One region of the Nocardia higoensis genome, then DNA from elsewhere that is predicted to be linked to it. Evidence: predicted binding sites of a transcription regulator. Region 1 holds the regulator's gene; the other holds the start of a gene.
The links. Region 1 encodes HspR, which represses chaperone genes until heat shock. Its sites were predicted from a motif close to ANNTGAGTNNNNNNNACTCANNT; they were not measured.
Positions count from the first base shown of each region.

Region 2: the regulator HspR is predicted to act here: its motif matches at 2,080-2,102, upstream of lon (endopeptidase La).

Region 1 covers NZ_JADLQN010000003.1:37,336-44,745, forward strand. The annotation lists gene clpB (ATP-dependent chaperone ClpB) at 1-1,660, opposite strand, end outside; gene IU449_RS18105 (FAD-binding oxidoreductase) at 2,137-3,297, shown strand; gene IU449_RS18110 (FAD-binding oxidoreductase) at 3,369-4,151, shown strand; gene IU449_RS18115 (FAD-binding oxidoreductase) at 4,158-5,330, opposite strand; gene IU449_RS18120 (heat shock protein transcriptional repressor HspR) at 5,691-6,086, opposite strand; gene dnaJ (molecular chaperone DnaJ) at 6,086-7,249, opposite strand; gene grpE (nucleotide exchange factor GrpE) at 7,287-7,410, opposite strand, start outside.
Region 2 covers NZ_JADLQN010000003.1:366,419-373,828, reverse strand. The annotation lists gene IU449_RS19565 (PLP-dependent cysteine synthase family protein) at 1-914, opposite strand, end outside; gene IU449_RS19560 (hypothetical protein) at 1,031-1,558, opposite strand; gene lon (endopeptidase La) at 2,182-4,596, shown strand; gene IU449_RS19550 (NAD-dependent epimerase/dehydratase family protein) at 4,631-5,563, opposite strand; gene IU449_RS19545 (GlxA family transcriptional regulator) at 5,695-6,684, shown strand; gene IU449_RS19540 (PaaI family thioesterase) at 6,761-7,195, opposite strand; gene IU449_RS19535 (TetR/AcrR family transcriptional regulator) at 7,294-7,410, opposite strand, start outside.

The DNA of each region.
Region 1 (7,410 bases):
TGCCGACCGGGATGCCCGTCCACGACGAGACCACCTCGGCGATGTCGTCGGGACCGACCTCCTCCTTGAGCATCAGCTCACCGCCGGAGGCCTCGCCCGAGGATTTCTCGGCCGCGGCGAGCTCCTTCTCCAGCGCCGGGATGCGGCCGTAGCGCAGCTCGGCGGCCTTGCCCAGATCGCCGTCGCGCTCGGCGCGCTCGGACTCCCCGCGCAGAGACTCGAGCTGCTCCTTCAGCACTCGCACCTGGTCGATGGCCTTCTTCTCGTTCTGCCACCGGGTGGTCAGCTGGTTGAGCTTCTCGCGGTCGTCGGCCAGTTCCTGACGCAGCTTGGCCAGGCGCACCTTGGACGCCTCGTCGGTCTCCTTCTCGAGCGCGACCTCCTCGATCTCGAGCCTGCGCACCGCGCGTTCGACCTCGTCGATCTCGACCGGACGCGAGTCGATCTCCATGCGCAGCCGCGACGCGGACTCGTCGACCAGGTCGATCGCCTTGTCCGGCAGGAAGCGCGAGGTGATGTAGCGGTCCGAGAGCGCCGCCGCGGCGACCAGGGCGGAGTCGGTGATCCGCACGCCGTGGTGCACCTCGTAGCGCTCCTTGATGCCGCGCAGGATGCCGACGGTGTCCTCCACCGACGGCTCGCCGACCAGCACCTGCTGGAAGCGCCGTTCCAGGGCGGCGTCCTTCTCGATGTGCTGGCGGTATTCCTCGAGCGTGGTGGCGCCGACGAGCCGCAGCTCGCCGCGGGCCAGCATGGGCTTGATCATGTTGCCCGCGTCCATCGCCGATTCACCGGTCGCGCCGGCGCCCACGATGGTGTGCAGCTCGTCGATGAAGGTGATGATCTGGCCCGCGCTGTTCTTGATGTCCTCGAGCACGGCCTTGAGCCGCTCCTCGAATTCACCGCGGTACTTGGCGCCGGCCACCATCGCACCGAGATCCAGCGAGACGACCTTCTTGCCGCGCAACGATTCCGGCACGTCGCCCGCGACGATGCGCTGGGCCAGGCCCTCCACGATCGCGGTCTTGCCGACACCCGGCTCGCCGATCAGCACCGGGTTGTTCTTGGTGCGACGGCTGAGCACCTGCACGACCCGGCGGATCTCGGTGTCGCGGCCGATCACCGGATCGAGTTTGCCGGTGCGGGCGGCCTCGGTGAGGTCGGTGGAGTACTTCTCCAGCGCCTGATAGGTGGACTCCGGGTCCGCGGTGGTGACCCGGGCGCTGCCGCGCACCTTGGTGAACGCCTCGCGCAGCGCGTCGGCGGGCGCGCCGTGGCCGACCAGCAGCTTGGCCACGTCGGAATCACCCGCGGCCAAGCCGACCATGACGTGCTCGGTGGAGACGTACTCGTCGCCGAGCTCGGTGGCCAGGCGCTGGGCGGCCGTGATCGCGGCCAGCGCGTCGCGGCCGAGCTGCGGCTGCGTGGTGGCACCGGTGGCGCGCGGCAGCCGATCGACGAGATCCTGGGCTTCGCGCCGTACCGCCGCGGGCTGCACGCCGACAGCCTCGAGCAGCGGACCCGCGATGCCATCGGTCTGATCGAGCAACGCCACCAGCAAGTGCGCCGGACGGATCTCCGGGTTCCCCGCGGCCGAGGCGGCCTGCAGTGCGGCGGTCAGAGCCGCCTGGGTCTTAGTGGTGGGATTGAACGAGTCCACCTCATCACCTCTCGAGGTCGTGTGCGGTTGTGTTGCTTGCTTCAACGTATACGAAGTTGAGTCTGTTCCGCTCAAGTTATAAATTCTCGCCGCCCCTCGCACACCCGGCCGATTCGGCAAATGAGCAGGTCAACAGCCTTCACGCTACGCCGCGCGACATCCGGTAGGCCGTTTCTCTCGCGTGATAGCCGAATCTCTTTCGAGGTGACTTGCCTCACTTGCAGACCGGCCGTTCGTCGTACCACGTCCCATCCCCCGTCAGTGGTCCCGTCGACGGTGGAAGGCAGCGTGGTCGAGGCACCGGTAGCCCGGGAAGCCGGGGTCTCCCGCACGTCGGTGGGGCGGTCTGAAATCCGTCCACCCGACCTGGCGGTTTTTCAGGGATACTGGGAGCCGATGGACCGCCGGATCACGGCGGTCCCTGCGCACGTGACCGAAGAATGCGCAGATGAACGGGAAGAAAGGAAGCTCCTGTCGTGGATGCGCGTTCGGCAGCGCTGGTCCGCGCCAATCTCCGTGCGGTGATTCAGTCACCGAGCGGACCCGAGCGGTTGATCAGTGCGTTCTATGGTCATATGTTCGCTCACAACGCAGGGCTTCGCGAACTCTTCCCCCCCGCCATGGATATGCAGCCCAAGCGGCTGGCGACGGCGATCGCTTTCGTTCTCGACCACCTCGAGGACTGGGACCGGGCGCAGAACTTTCTGGAGCAACTGGCCCGCGACCATCGGAAATACGGGGTCACCGCCGAGCACTACGACTTGGCCGGGGTCGCATTGCTGGAAGCGTTCCGCACCTACAACGGCCCGGCCTGGACCAGAGAATTGGAAGAGGGCTGGCGGGATGTGTGCATCTTGATCTCGGCGTCCATGGCGATCGGCGCCAACTCCGACAAATCCCAGCCGTATTGGGAGGCGACCGTGGTCGGGCATCGGCGGGTGCTCGACGATCTCGCGATCGTGCGGCTGCAATCCGATACCCCGGTGCCCTACCAGGCCGGACAGTACGTGCCGGTCGCGGTGCCGCAGCGGCCCAAGATGTGGCGGTATTTCTCGCCCGCCATTCCGTCGAATCCCTACGGCGAGATCGAATTCCATGTCCGCAAGGTGCGTGGCGGCTGGGTGAGCCCGGCGATCGTCAACGAAACCCAGGTGGGTGATCGCTGGTTGATCGGCGGACCGCTCGGTGGCCTGCACATCGACCGCGACAGCGGCAAGGATGTGCTGCTGATCGGTTCGGGCACCGGTATCGCGCCGTTGCGCGCGCAATTGATCGAGATGAGCCAGCGCGGGGTGAATCCGCGGGTGCATTTCTTCATCGGCGGGCGCTACCCGTGCGATCTGTACGACGTGGAGAACATGTGGCAGCTCTCGCAGAGCAACCCGTGGCTGACGATCGTGCCGGTGTGTGAGCAGAAGACCAATCCGTGGTGGTACCCGCACCCGCCGACCGACGCGCCCTACGGCATGCACCGCACATTGATCGGCAACCTGGGCGCGGTCGTCGCCAGCTTCGGAGCGTGGGAGGACCGGCAGATCCAGATCGCCGGGTCCGCGTCGATGATCGCCGACACCCGGCGGGCCTTGATCGCGGTCGGCACCCCCGAGCACATCATCAGCAGCGACCCGATCGCATAGGGCATGATCGCCGGACGGGAGAGCGCGGCCGGACCGCGCGGACAGGAGTTCGGGATGACGGAGCGGTTCGAATGACAGAGCCTGGGGCGCTCGATCAGGGTGTCGCGCAGAGCGAGTGGACGGCGACCGTGGTCGGGCACCATCGCCTACGCCACGACATCGCCGTCATCCGGCTGATCGGCGAGTTCGTGCCGTTCCGCGCCGGGCAGTCGGTGGAGGTGCGCACCGCGGGGCAGCCCGGCGTGCGCCGCAGGCTCTCCCCCGCGCTGCCGCCCTCGCTGGACGGAAAGCTGGAGTTCCACGTGCGGACGGTGCCGGGCGGGTGGCTCAGCGGCAGCCTGGTCGCCGACACCGAGGCCGGGGACGAGTGGCGGATCAGCGCGCCGGCGGGCACCTTCCACGTCGATCCGGAAGGCGACGAGGTGGTCATGATCGCGGGCGGTACCGGGCTGGCGCCGATGCGCGCGCAGATCCTGGAGCTGGCCCGCGCGCCGCAGCCGCCGCACACCTACCTGTTCGTGGGCGGACGCAGCCCGCGCGATCTGTATGCCTCGGACATGCTGGTGCTGCTGGCGGCCGAATTACCTTGGCTCACCGTGGTTCCTGTCGTCGATCGGCTTTCGGACCCCAACTGGGCCGACGAATGGTATGAGCACGCACGGGCCGAGGTCGACGTGGACTTCCCGGCCGACGATCTGCTCGAGGGCACATTGGCCGATGTGGTCGGTTCGCACGGCGCGTTCGATCACCATCAGGTGCTGGTGTGCGGCTCGCCCGCGATGACGAGGGCGACGGTCGACCGATTGGTGGAGACCGGGACCCCGCGCGGGGCCATTCAGTACGAAGGGATGTGACCCGGCTCAGAACATCGGGTCGTGGCGGATGTCCTCGGCCCGCGCGCCGACCGACATGAGCCGGAACCGGGTGGTCTGCACCATCGACGGGGAGCCGGCGATCTGGATGTCGTGATCGGTCCACGGGCCCGCCTCCGCGACGAGCTTGCCGATCTGCCCGATCAGCCGGGGTTGTAAGCCCGGGAAATGTGGTTCCGGCTCGCCCGGGGCGCGGTAGAACCACCACGGGTTCTCCTCGCTCTCGGCGACCGGGGTGACGGTGAGCCAACCGTGCTCCGTCGCCAGCGCGTTCAGGATCTGTAGGTCGTAGAGATCGCACGGGTGGTGGCCGCCGACGAACAGGTGCACCTTGGGATTGCTGCGCCGCTGCGCCATCTCCAGCAACTGGGCGCGCAACGGGGCGATGCCGGTGCCGCAGCCGACCATCAGCATCTTGCGTCTGGCATTTCGCGCGACGCCGAGCGCACCGAGCGGGGAGCCGATCAGCCATTGGTCGCCGATCCGCGTCTGACTGATGATCGCCGGGCTCACCCAGCCACCCATGATGCCGCGAACGTGGAATTCGATCTCGCCCTGAGGATTCGACGGTACCGCCGGGGAAAGATATCGCCACATGCGCGGGCGCGAGGGAATCTGCACACTCATGTACTGGCCCGCGGCGTATTCCATCGGCTGATCGAGTCGGAGCCGGATGACCGACAGATTCCGCAGTACCGCTCTGTGTTCCACCACCCGGCCGGACCATACCGCTGGTGCGGACTCCTGTTCGGCGGCGCCGAGCATGGTGGTGGAGATGAGCTGGAGCCCTTCGTCCCAGGCACGGTCGACCTCGTCGGTCCACATCTCGGTGCCCGCGAACCGGCGCACCGCGGACTTCAGCGAGGTGGTCACGGCGACGTAGTGTTCGCCGCGGACCCCGTATTTGCGGTGGTCACGACCGAGCTGGGCGAGGAAGGGGATCAGCTCGTCCGGGTCCTCGAGCTGGTCGAGCGCGTAGGAGATGGCGTTGACCAGCCGGTCACGCTGCACGTCCATCGCGGCGGGGAAGAGATCGCGCACGGGGGGATGGTTGGCGAACAAGGTGGCGTAGAACGCCTTGGCCAGGCGCTCGTGCCCGTCCTCTTCCGCTGCCACCGCCTTGAAGGTAGTTCTGATCAAAGCGACGGTCCGCGAATCCATTGGCGCCACAACCTCATTTCGCATTCGAACACTGACAGCGTCGGCGAGTGCTGCGCTGCCGGGCTCGAAGTGCACGTGGTGCGGCGCACTCGACAGCAGCCGATAACACAAGGAGTGTAGGCGAGGGGGCTGGGCAACGGAACGATAACAAACGACAGCGCGCACCGAATTCCGCCGAAACATGAAAGGCGTGGAAATTCACGCCATATAACAGACCACGATCCCGATAGACTCCGTTTTTCCGGCAGACTGGTCGGCCCGGACCGTGGCAGCAGCCGTTCGGCTAATTTTGTGACCGCCCTGCGAACGACGAAGGGCCGGGGCGCGCGTTCGGCGCGGCCCCGGCCCTTTCGTCGACGTTCAGCGCTGGTGGCGGGGTTTCCAGACCACCAGCGCGGTGCTGCGCTGCGAGGGCGCGAGGTCGGGCCGGTAGCCCGCCCTGGCCCGCTCGAGCTCGGCTCGCAGTTCGGCGACCTCTTCCTGGAGGCGCTCGACCTGGTTGGTGAGCTCGATGATGCGTTTGATGCCCGCCAGATTGACGCCCTCGTCCTGGGACAGCCGCTGCACCTCGCGCAGCAGCTCGACGTCCCTGGCCGAGTACCGGCGCCCGCCGCCCGAAGTGCGCTGCGGCGTCACCAGCCCCAGCCGGTCATACGTGCGCAGTGTCTGCGCGTGCATGCCCGCCAGCTGGGCCGCGACCGAGATCATGAAGAACTCGGCTCGCGCCCCGGCGGACGCCTTCGGATCGTCGGACATCACGCACCTGCCCATCCCGCCCGCGGATCGAATCCGGCGGCCTTCTCCGCCTCACGATAACGCTCGAGCGCTTCGACGGCGGCGTCGTCCAGCTTCTGCGGCACCGCGACCTTGACGGTGACCAGCAGGTCACCGGCTCCGCCGCCGCGCTTGGGCACACCGCGCCCACGCACCCGAAGGGTCCGGCCGTCGGCGGTGCCCGGCGGCACCTTCACCCCGACGCGCCCCTCCAGGGTCGGCACCGACACCGTGGTGCCGAGAACCAGTTCGGCGTAACTGACCGGCAGGACCAGGGTCAGGTCGTCGCCGTTGCGGCCGAAGACCTTGTCCTGGCTGACGTGCACGGTCACGTACAGGTCGCCCGACGGCGCGCCCCGCAGGCCGGCTTCGCCCTGGCCCGCCAGCCGGATCTTCTGCCCGTCGCTGACGCCGGGCGGAATCCGCACCGTGATGGTGCGGGTCCGGTTCTGGATGCCGTTGCCATGGCAGTCCACGCACGGGTCGTCGATGATCGAACCGGTCCCCCGGCAGCCGTCGCAGGGTTCGCTGAACCCGAACGCGCCCTGGTTGCGGCTGATCGCACCGGTGCCGTTGCACAGCGGGCAGACCCGCGGACTGGTCCCCGGCTTCGCACCGCTGCCGTGGCAGGTGGTGCACGGCGAGGGACTGGTCATCCGCAGCGGGACGGTGACACCCTGTGCGGCTTCGCGGAATCCGAGAGTCGTCTCGGTCTCCACGTCGGACCCGCGGCGCGGCCTGCTGCCACCGGTGCGGGCGCCGCCTCGGTTGAACAGGCCGCCGAGCAGGTCGCCGAGCCCGCCGTCCCCCGCCGAACCACCGGCGCCGAAGATGTCGCCGAGGTTGAACTCCTGCGAGAAGCCGCCCGCCCCGCCGGGCGTGAACCCGCCGCGGGGGTAGCCGCCGCCGGCGAACAGCCTGCGGGTGTCGTCGTACTCCTTGCGCTTGGCCGGGTCGGAGAGCACCGCGTGGGCCTCGCTGACCGCTTTGAAGCGCTCCTCGGCCTTGGTGTCCCCCGGATTCGCGTCCGGATGCAGATCACGGGCGAGCTTGCGATACGCCTTCTTGATCTCGTCCTGCGAGGCGGAGGAGGAGACGCCGAGTTCCTTGTAGTAGTCCTTCTCGACCCACTCCCGTTGGCTCATCGGTCAGTCCCTCCTTCCGCTCGTCGCGCCGGATATGTCAATCCTTGTTCGCGGCATCTTCATCCGATGCCCCTGCTCCGTCCGACGCGACCTTCGCGGTCGCGTCCGCCACGCCATCGGTCACGCCGACCAGCGCGTGCCGCAGCACCCGCTCGCCGAAC
Region 2 (7,410 bases), 330 kb from region 1:
ACTGCGGCGATCCGGGTGTCGGCGTCGTGGGTTCGTGCCACCCATCCGGCCACCAGTGCCGCTGCGCCCACGCTCCAGCCGCCGCTGGCGTAGTGGGTCGACGCCAGCGCGCGGCAGGCCCATACCGCGTCGGCGGGGCCGACCCAGTGCACTTCGTCGAAGGCGCCGTAGTCGACGTTGGCCGGGTAGATGCTCGAACCCAGACCACGCATCAGGCGAGGTTGTGCCGGTTGGCCGAAGATGGTGGAGCCGACGGTGTCCACACCGATGAGCTTCATCTCCGGCTGGAACCGTCGTAGCACCCGGGCCACTCCGGCGGAGTGGCCGCCCGTGCCGACTGCGCAGACCAGCACGTCGACGCCACCGACCTGGTTCATCAACTCCAGTGCCAGCGATTCGTAACCGGCGACATTGTCGGGGTTGGTGTACTGGTCCGGGCACCACGACCCGGGTTCGGCCGCCAGCAATTCCTCGACCCGTTCCCGGCGCGCCTGCTGCCAGCCGCCGACCCGGTGGGGTTCGGTCACCAGCTCGACCTCGGCCCCATAGGCGGCCAGCATTCTGGAGACGATCGGTTCCAATCCGGGATCGGTCACTACTGTGGTCGGATGCCCGGTGACAATCCCCGCGAGGGCCAGGCCGAGGCCCAGGGTTCCGCTGGTGGATTCGATGATCCGCGCTCCGGGCGCCAGATCGCCGCGTATCTCGGCTTGCCGGACCATATGGAGGGCAGGTCGGTCCTTCATTCCGCCCGGGTTCGCGCCCTCGAGCTTCGCCCAGAAGCCCCGGTTCGGAGGTGCCAATGGGGCCCCTATCCACTGCACCGGGGTGTTACCGATCAATTCGTGGGGAGAACGGGCACGAAGTAGCGCCTCGCCCCAGGGTTCGGTGAGGTCCGTGAGGGTCCCGGACATGACGACATCGTCCATGGGTGTCGCTTTCTGTATGTGCGCGCGATGCGGCGCAGACGATTTCGAGCAGCAGACACCGGCCGCGCGGCCCTGTGGGCCGTCGGCCTGGCGCTGGCCTGTCAGCGTCTGGAGATACAGAAATGGGTCAAGATGTCGCGGCCACCGAGAGAGGTCAGTGGGACGGTGGAGAGGGAAAAGGTGGCCGGGGTAGGTGCGCCCTCGACAGCCACGTGTCCGCCCTGATCGGAAGCGACGCGAGCTTTCGCGGTATCGGATCCGGCGACAGCGAAGTCGTTGGAGGCCAGGTGGCGGGCGTGTGGTTGTTCGTCGGGCCCGCCGGGCGCGGAGCAGAACTCTGCTTCGGCAGCGCTGAAAGCCGCGGCGCCGGAGGAGGAGGTGGTCGTCTGGTGAAGATAGTCGCGTTCGCCATCGCAGCCGGCCAGCGAGAACACCAGCATCAGGATCGCGGTCACCCAGGTCACGACGATGCGGCGGTGCAACCGAGGCCGACCATCCGCCGGAGTTTTCGACTGACGCCGCATCGCTACCGGGTGCAGAGCTGTTCTCTCCGCAGCTGTATTGCCGCGGCCGACCTGCCCGTTCGACGTGTCGCCATTCGTGCGGGAAAAGAATTGCGCTCGGGTCACCGCGCTGGGTCCCATTCCGCGAGGTGCTGCCGCAGGCAGTCCTCGAGTACCTCGTTCACCGCGCGGCAGGTCGTGAAGGAACGGCCGAAGCGGGCCTTCGATATCGCCGGGGTCGGGAGCACACACAGTGTGCCGGGTGAACCGGAGCGGGTGGCGGACACGGGAGAACCATAGATGCCCACGCGCCCGCCTTGTGTGTCCGTGATCACCTTCCCTGATCATTCTCAGTAACTTCTCAGTCACCCTCCCATAACACGATTCGTGTAACGGCGAGGTGATCGTGACAAAGCCGAATCGAATTGCGCGAGGGGTATTTCGGCGTTGCGATCAGACGCTGGCCCGTCCATTCGGAAGCCCGGCGGGTGGCCGGTTCGGAAGCGTCGCTCGGCATCGGGGCGGCGCACGAACGCCGACAACCCGGCCGCCCCAGTCCGAATGAGGGATCGATATGGCGGATGAGAATCTCCGGATTCGCTGTCGGTGAACACCGCCACCAGAAGGAACAATGCGAAATCCCGGTGGGTTGAGTAGGTATCGCTCAACTCTTTGGAGGGATCGAAGACGTGACTACACCCCGTGATCTGCCGGTGCTGTTCCTGACCGATCCGATCGTGCTGCCCGGCATGGTCGTGCCCATCGAACTCGACGAATCCGCGCAGGCCGCGATCGACGCCGCGCGCGCCGCGCAGACCGACGCCGTGCTGCTCGCACCCCGCCTGCCCGAGGGCTACGCCGCCTACGGCGTGATCGCGACCATCGAACAGGTCGGCCGGATGCGCGGTGGCACGCCCGCTGCCGTGCTCAAGGCCGAACGCCGCGCCAGGATCGGCCACGGCGTCACCGGGCCCGGCGCGGCGCTGTGGGTCGAGGCCGAGCCGGTCGAAACTCCGCCCGCCGACGGCCGGACGAAGGAACTGGCCGCCGAATACAAGAAGCTGGTGATCTCGGTGCTTCAGCGCCGGGAGGCCTGGCAGCTCATCGACGCGGTCGACCAGTTGACCGACCCCTCCGCGATCGCCGATACCGCGGGCTACGCCTCCTACCTGTCCGCCGAGCAGAAGCGCGAATTGCTCGAAACCCCGGAGCCCGCGCAGCGGCTGACCTCGCTGATCGAATGGACCAAGGCGCACATCGCCGAGTCCGAACTCACCGAGAAGATCGGTGAGGAGGTCCGCGAGAACATGGAGAAGACCCAGCGCGAATTCCTGCTGCGCCAGCAGCTCAACGCCATTCGCAAGGAACTCGGCGAGGACGAACCCGACGGCGCCGAGGACTACCGCACCCGCGTGGAGCAGGCCGACCTGCCCGGCGCCGTGCGCGAGGCCGCCGTGCGCGAGGTCGGCAGGCTGGAGCGGACCAGCGACCAGAGTCCCGAATCCGGCTGGATCAGGACCTGGCTCGACACCGTGCTCGAACTGCCGTGGCAGGACAAGACCACCGACAGCACCGATGTCGCCGCCGCTCGGGCGGTGCTCGACGCCGACCACCACGGGCTCGACGAGGTCAAGGACCGGATGGTCGAGTACCTGGCGGTGCGGGCCCGGCGAGCGCGCCGGGGGCTGGAGGTCGTCGGCGGCCGCGGCTCCGGCGCGGTGCTGGTACTCGTCGGCCCTCCCGGTGTCGGCAAGACCTCGCTGGGTGAATCGGTGGCGCGGGCGCTGGGCCGGAAGTTCGTGCGCGTCGCCCTGGGCGGTGTGCGCGACGAGGCCGAGATCCGCGGTCACCGGCGCACCTACGTCGGCGCGATGCCGGGCCGGATCGTGCGCGCGATGAAAGAGGCCGGGTCGATGAACCCGGTGGTCCTGCTCGACGAGATCGACAAGGTGGGCTCGGATTTCCGCGGCGACCCCGCGGCGGCACTGCTGGAGGTGCTCGATCCGGCGCAGAACCACACCTTCCGCGACCACTACCTCGATCTGGATCTGGATCTGTCCGACGTGCTGTTCATCGCGACCGCCAACGTCATGGACACCATTCCCGGTCCGCTGCTGGACCGCATGGAGCTGATCACGGTCGACGGCTACACCGAGGACGACAAGGTGGCCATCGCCCGAGACTTCCTGGTGCCCAGGCAGCTGGAGCGCAACGCGCTGACCGCCGAGGAGGTCGGCGTCACCGAGGCGGCGCTGCGCGAGATCGCCGCGAACTACACCCGGGAAGCCGGGGTGCGGCAGATGGAACGGCTGATCGCGAAGGCGCTGCGCAAGGCGGCCACTCGCCTCTCCGAGTCGGAGTCCGGCGTGGCGGCAGGCAGTTCCGAGTCCACCGATCCGGATGCCGTCGCCCCCGCGATCGAGGCCGGATACCGCCCCGAACTCGGCGACGACGACGTGATCGTGGGTGAGAACGCCGGTCCGGCAACAGTTCCCGGCTCACTGACCATCGATGTCGGCGACCTGGTGGACTACCTGGGCAGGCCGCGGTTCACCCCGGATTCGGTGGAACGCACCGCTGTGCCCGGCGTGGCGACGGGTCTCGCGGTCACCGGTGCGGGCGGCGACGTCCTCTACATCGAGGCCAACGCCGCCGAGGGCGAGCGCTCGCTCACCCTGACCGGGCAGTTGGGCGAGGTCATGAAGGAGTCGGCGCAGATCGCGCTGACCTACGTGCGCTCGCACCTGGAAGAGATCGGCATCGAGCCCTCGGTGCTGGACCGCAATATCCACATCCACTTCCCGGCGGGCGCGGTGCCCAAGGACGGCCCGTCCGCGGGCGTCACCATGGTGACCGCGCTGGTGTCGCTGGCCCTGGGCCGTCAGGTCCGCGCCGACGTCGGCATGACCGGCGAGGTCACGCTGAACGGCCGGGTGCTGCCCATCGGCGGGGTGAAGCAGAAGTTGCTCGCCGCCCAGCGAGCGGGTCTGACGACCGTCTTCATTCCCGCCCGCAACGAGCCGGACCTGGACGAGGTGCCCGCCGAGGTGCTCGACGCGCTGGACGTGCGCCCGGTCGCCGACGTGGCCGACATCCTCGCCTACGCGATCGAGCCGGTCGCCGAACCGGCGGTCGAGGGTGCGACGCTGGCGGCAACAGCCTGATCGATCGCCACCCTGTGGCAGACCGGATATGTCGTCAGATGGCCGCGGACCCGGTGTGTTCCGCGGCCATCTCCGCCAACACGTCGTCGACGGGGGTGGGGGCGACATCCAGCGCCTTCATGGTGAACGACGCGTCGAGGATGTTCGGCCGGTCGTACAGGTACAGCATCTCCGGGATCTCCGCCATGACCGAGTCGGACCGTCCGATCTCCTCGAGCTCGGCCCTCGTCATCGCATTCAGCCGCGGGTCGGGGACACCGGCCGCGGCGGCCAGTCGTGCTGCGAGTTCGCGCACCGGCGCCTCGGATGTCGAGGGCACATGCCAGGCACGTCCCCAGGACTGCTCGTGGCGTGCCGCGGCCACGAGAGTGCGCGCCGCATCGCCTGTGTAGGTCCAGCTGTGTCGCGCATCGAGGTCACCGGGATAAGCGGCAGGCGATCCGGCCAGCACATGCGCGCCGACCATGAGTGTGAACGGCGAGTAGGCGCCTGCGCCGAGGAAGTCGCTCGCTCGGACCTCGGTGACGCGCAACCGCCCCGCGTCGTAGGCGGCGCGGGCGTCGTTCCACATCTGCGCCCGCACACGGCCTTTGACACTGGTCGCCGCCATCGGAAGGTTCTCTGTCAGCGGTGTGTCGGTATGACCGTAGCCGTAGGTGTTGCCGAGCATGATGTAGTCGGCGCCGGTGCGTTCGGCCGCTGCCAGCGCAGCGGCGGCCAGCGGGGGAAAATCGGTCGGCCAGCGGTCGTAGGCCGGCATGGCGCAGTTGAACACAGCGACCGCGCCGCGCGTCAGCTCGGTGAGCCGCGCGATGTCGGTGGCGTCGGCGGCGACTCGCTCGATGCGCTCGTGCACCGGCCCACTGCCGCGTCGGGTGACGAGTCGGACCTGCTCCCCGGTGTCTGCCAGCAGGCGGGCAGTGGCCGATCCGGTGGCTCCGGCTCCGATGACGACATGCATGGACATCCGCGTTCTCCCTGGTCACACAGTTGTGGGTGGCGCCGGACGCGATAGCGCCACGACGTGTTCCCAAGCCTCGGCCCTGAGCGACCCATACGATAGTGGCCCAGATGCCAACAATGCGGAGGTTCAGGCCAGTGCGGGTACAGGGGACGCATCGGGTGGCGGTTGTCGCCGTCCCCCCGGTCACCACCTTCGATCTGTCCATCCCCGAGTTGGTGCTCGGCGAAGCGATGGTCGACGGCGCCCCCGGCTACCGTGTGCGTGTCTGTACCGCGCGGCCCGGGCCTGTCGCCACCAACAGCAGCCTCGAGATCACCGTCCGCCACGGCCTGCAAGCCGCTGCTGACGCCGACACGGTCATCGTCACCGGAACCGGCGCGCGTGACGACATCGACCCGCGCGTTCTCGCGATGTTGCGCCGTTGCGCGATCGCGGGTAAACGAATCGCCTCGATCTGCACCGGAGCCTTCGTGCTCGCCCAGGCGGGATTGCTCGACGGCCGTCGAGCCACCACGTACTGGGCCAAGTCCGACGAGTTCGCGGGCCGCTACCCCGAAGTGGAGCTTCGCCCCGATGTGCTGTACGTCGAGGACGGCAACATCGTGACCTCCGCCGGTCTGTCCGCCGGCATCGACCTGTGCCTGCATCTGGTGCGTACCGACTACGGGGCCGCGACGGCCAACGCGGTTGCCCGTCTCATGGTGGCTTCGCCGGTGCGACCGGGTGGACAAGCCCAGTTCATCAGGACACCGCTACCGCCGGAGACCGGCACCTCCCTGACGGAAACCCGCAGCTGGGCACTTGACCGACTGCATGAGCCACTCACCCGCGCCGCTCTGGCGAATCATGCCCGTACCAGCATCCGCACCCTGACCCGCAGGTTTCATGCCGAGACCGGCCTCAGTCCGCTCCAGTGGCTGCTCCATCAGCGCATCATTCGGGCCCAGGAGTTGCTGGAAACCACCGACTTGCCGATGGACCGAGTTGCCCACCTCAGTGGTCTGGCGACTACCGATTCCTTGCGTAAGCATCTGTCGCGCAGGACCGGGCTGACCCCCAGCGCATACCGTGCCGCGTTCACCCAGCACCCGGATCGGTCGCGCGGCGGCCTGTCCGGAGCGTGAACGAACAGTCCGCCGGAGAGATCGTGGATCCGCTACCTCCCCGTCGGCATCGGCCACGTGTCCTTTTCGGAGGCGATCAACTGAGGGCGCGCTCCACGGCGCGTGTGGTGCCTTGCGCGAGTGCGCACAGCATCGGCTCGGTGCCCTCGGTCTCGGCGAAGATCTCGCAGTTCACCACGGCCTGTCGTCGGGTCGCGCCGGTGACCTTCGCCTCGGCGCGCAGCGTCTCCCCGGAGGCGGGCCGCAGATAGGTGATGCTGAATCCGCCGGTGAGCACATTGCCGCCCAGCACCGTGCCCGCGGCGAAGGTGAGCGCGTTGTCGGCGAGGTAGGAGAGCACGCCGCCGTGGACGTAGCCGAACTGCTGGCGCAATTGCGGCCGGATCGGCACCAGCAGGGTGGCGGCGCCGTCGCCGAAGGCGGCCAGTCGGGTGCCGACCAGATCGGCGAACGGCTGAGCCGACAGCACTTGCGTGGCGAGGTCGAAATCAAGGGCGGTGGAGTCGGTCATGGAAGCCTCCTGAGTGGCTGTGGGCTGTGGCGCGGTCGGGTGGTGGCTGTCTGCGGGGTCACGGTGGCCTGGAGTCGGTTGTGGCGGAAAGAGATCGGCTATGTGGACCGAGGCGCCTCGGGTCCGGCCGCCAGCACCAGCCAGGCCGCGCGGGCCAGTTCGCCCGCGACCTCCGTCGGCGGCGCCGTGACCGCGCCGCCGAGCCATTGGCGCGA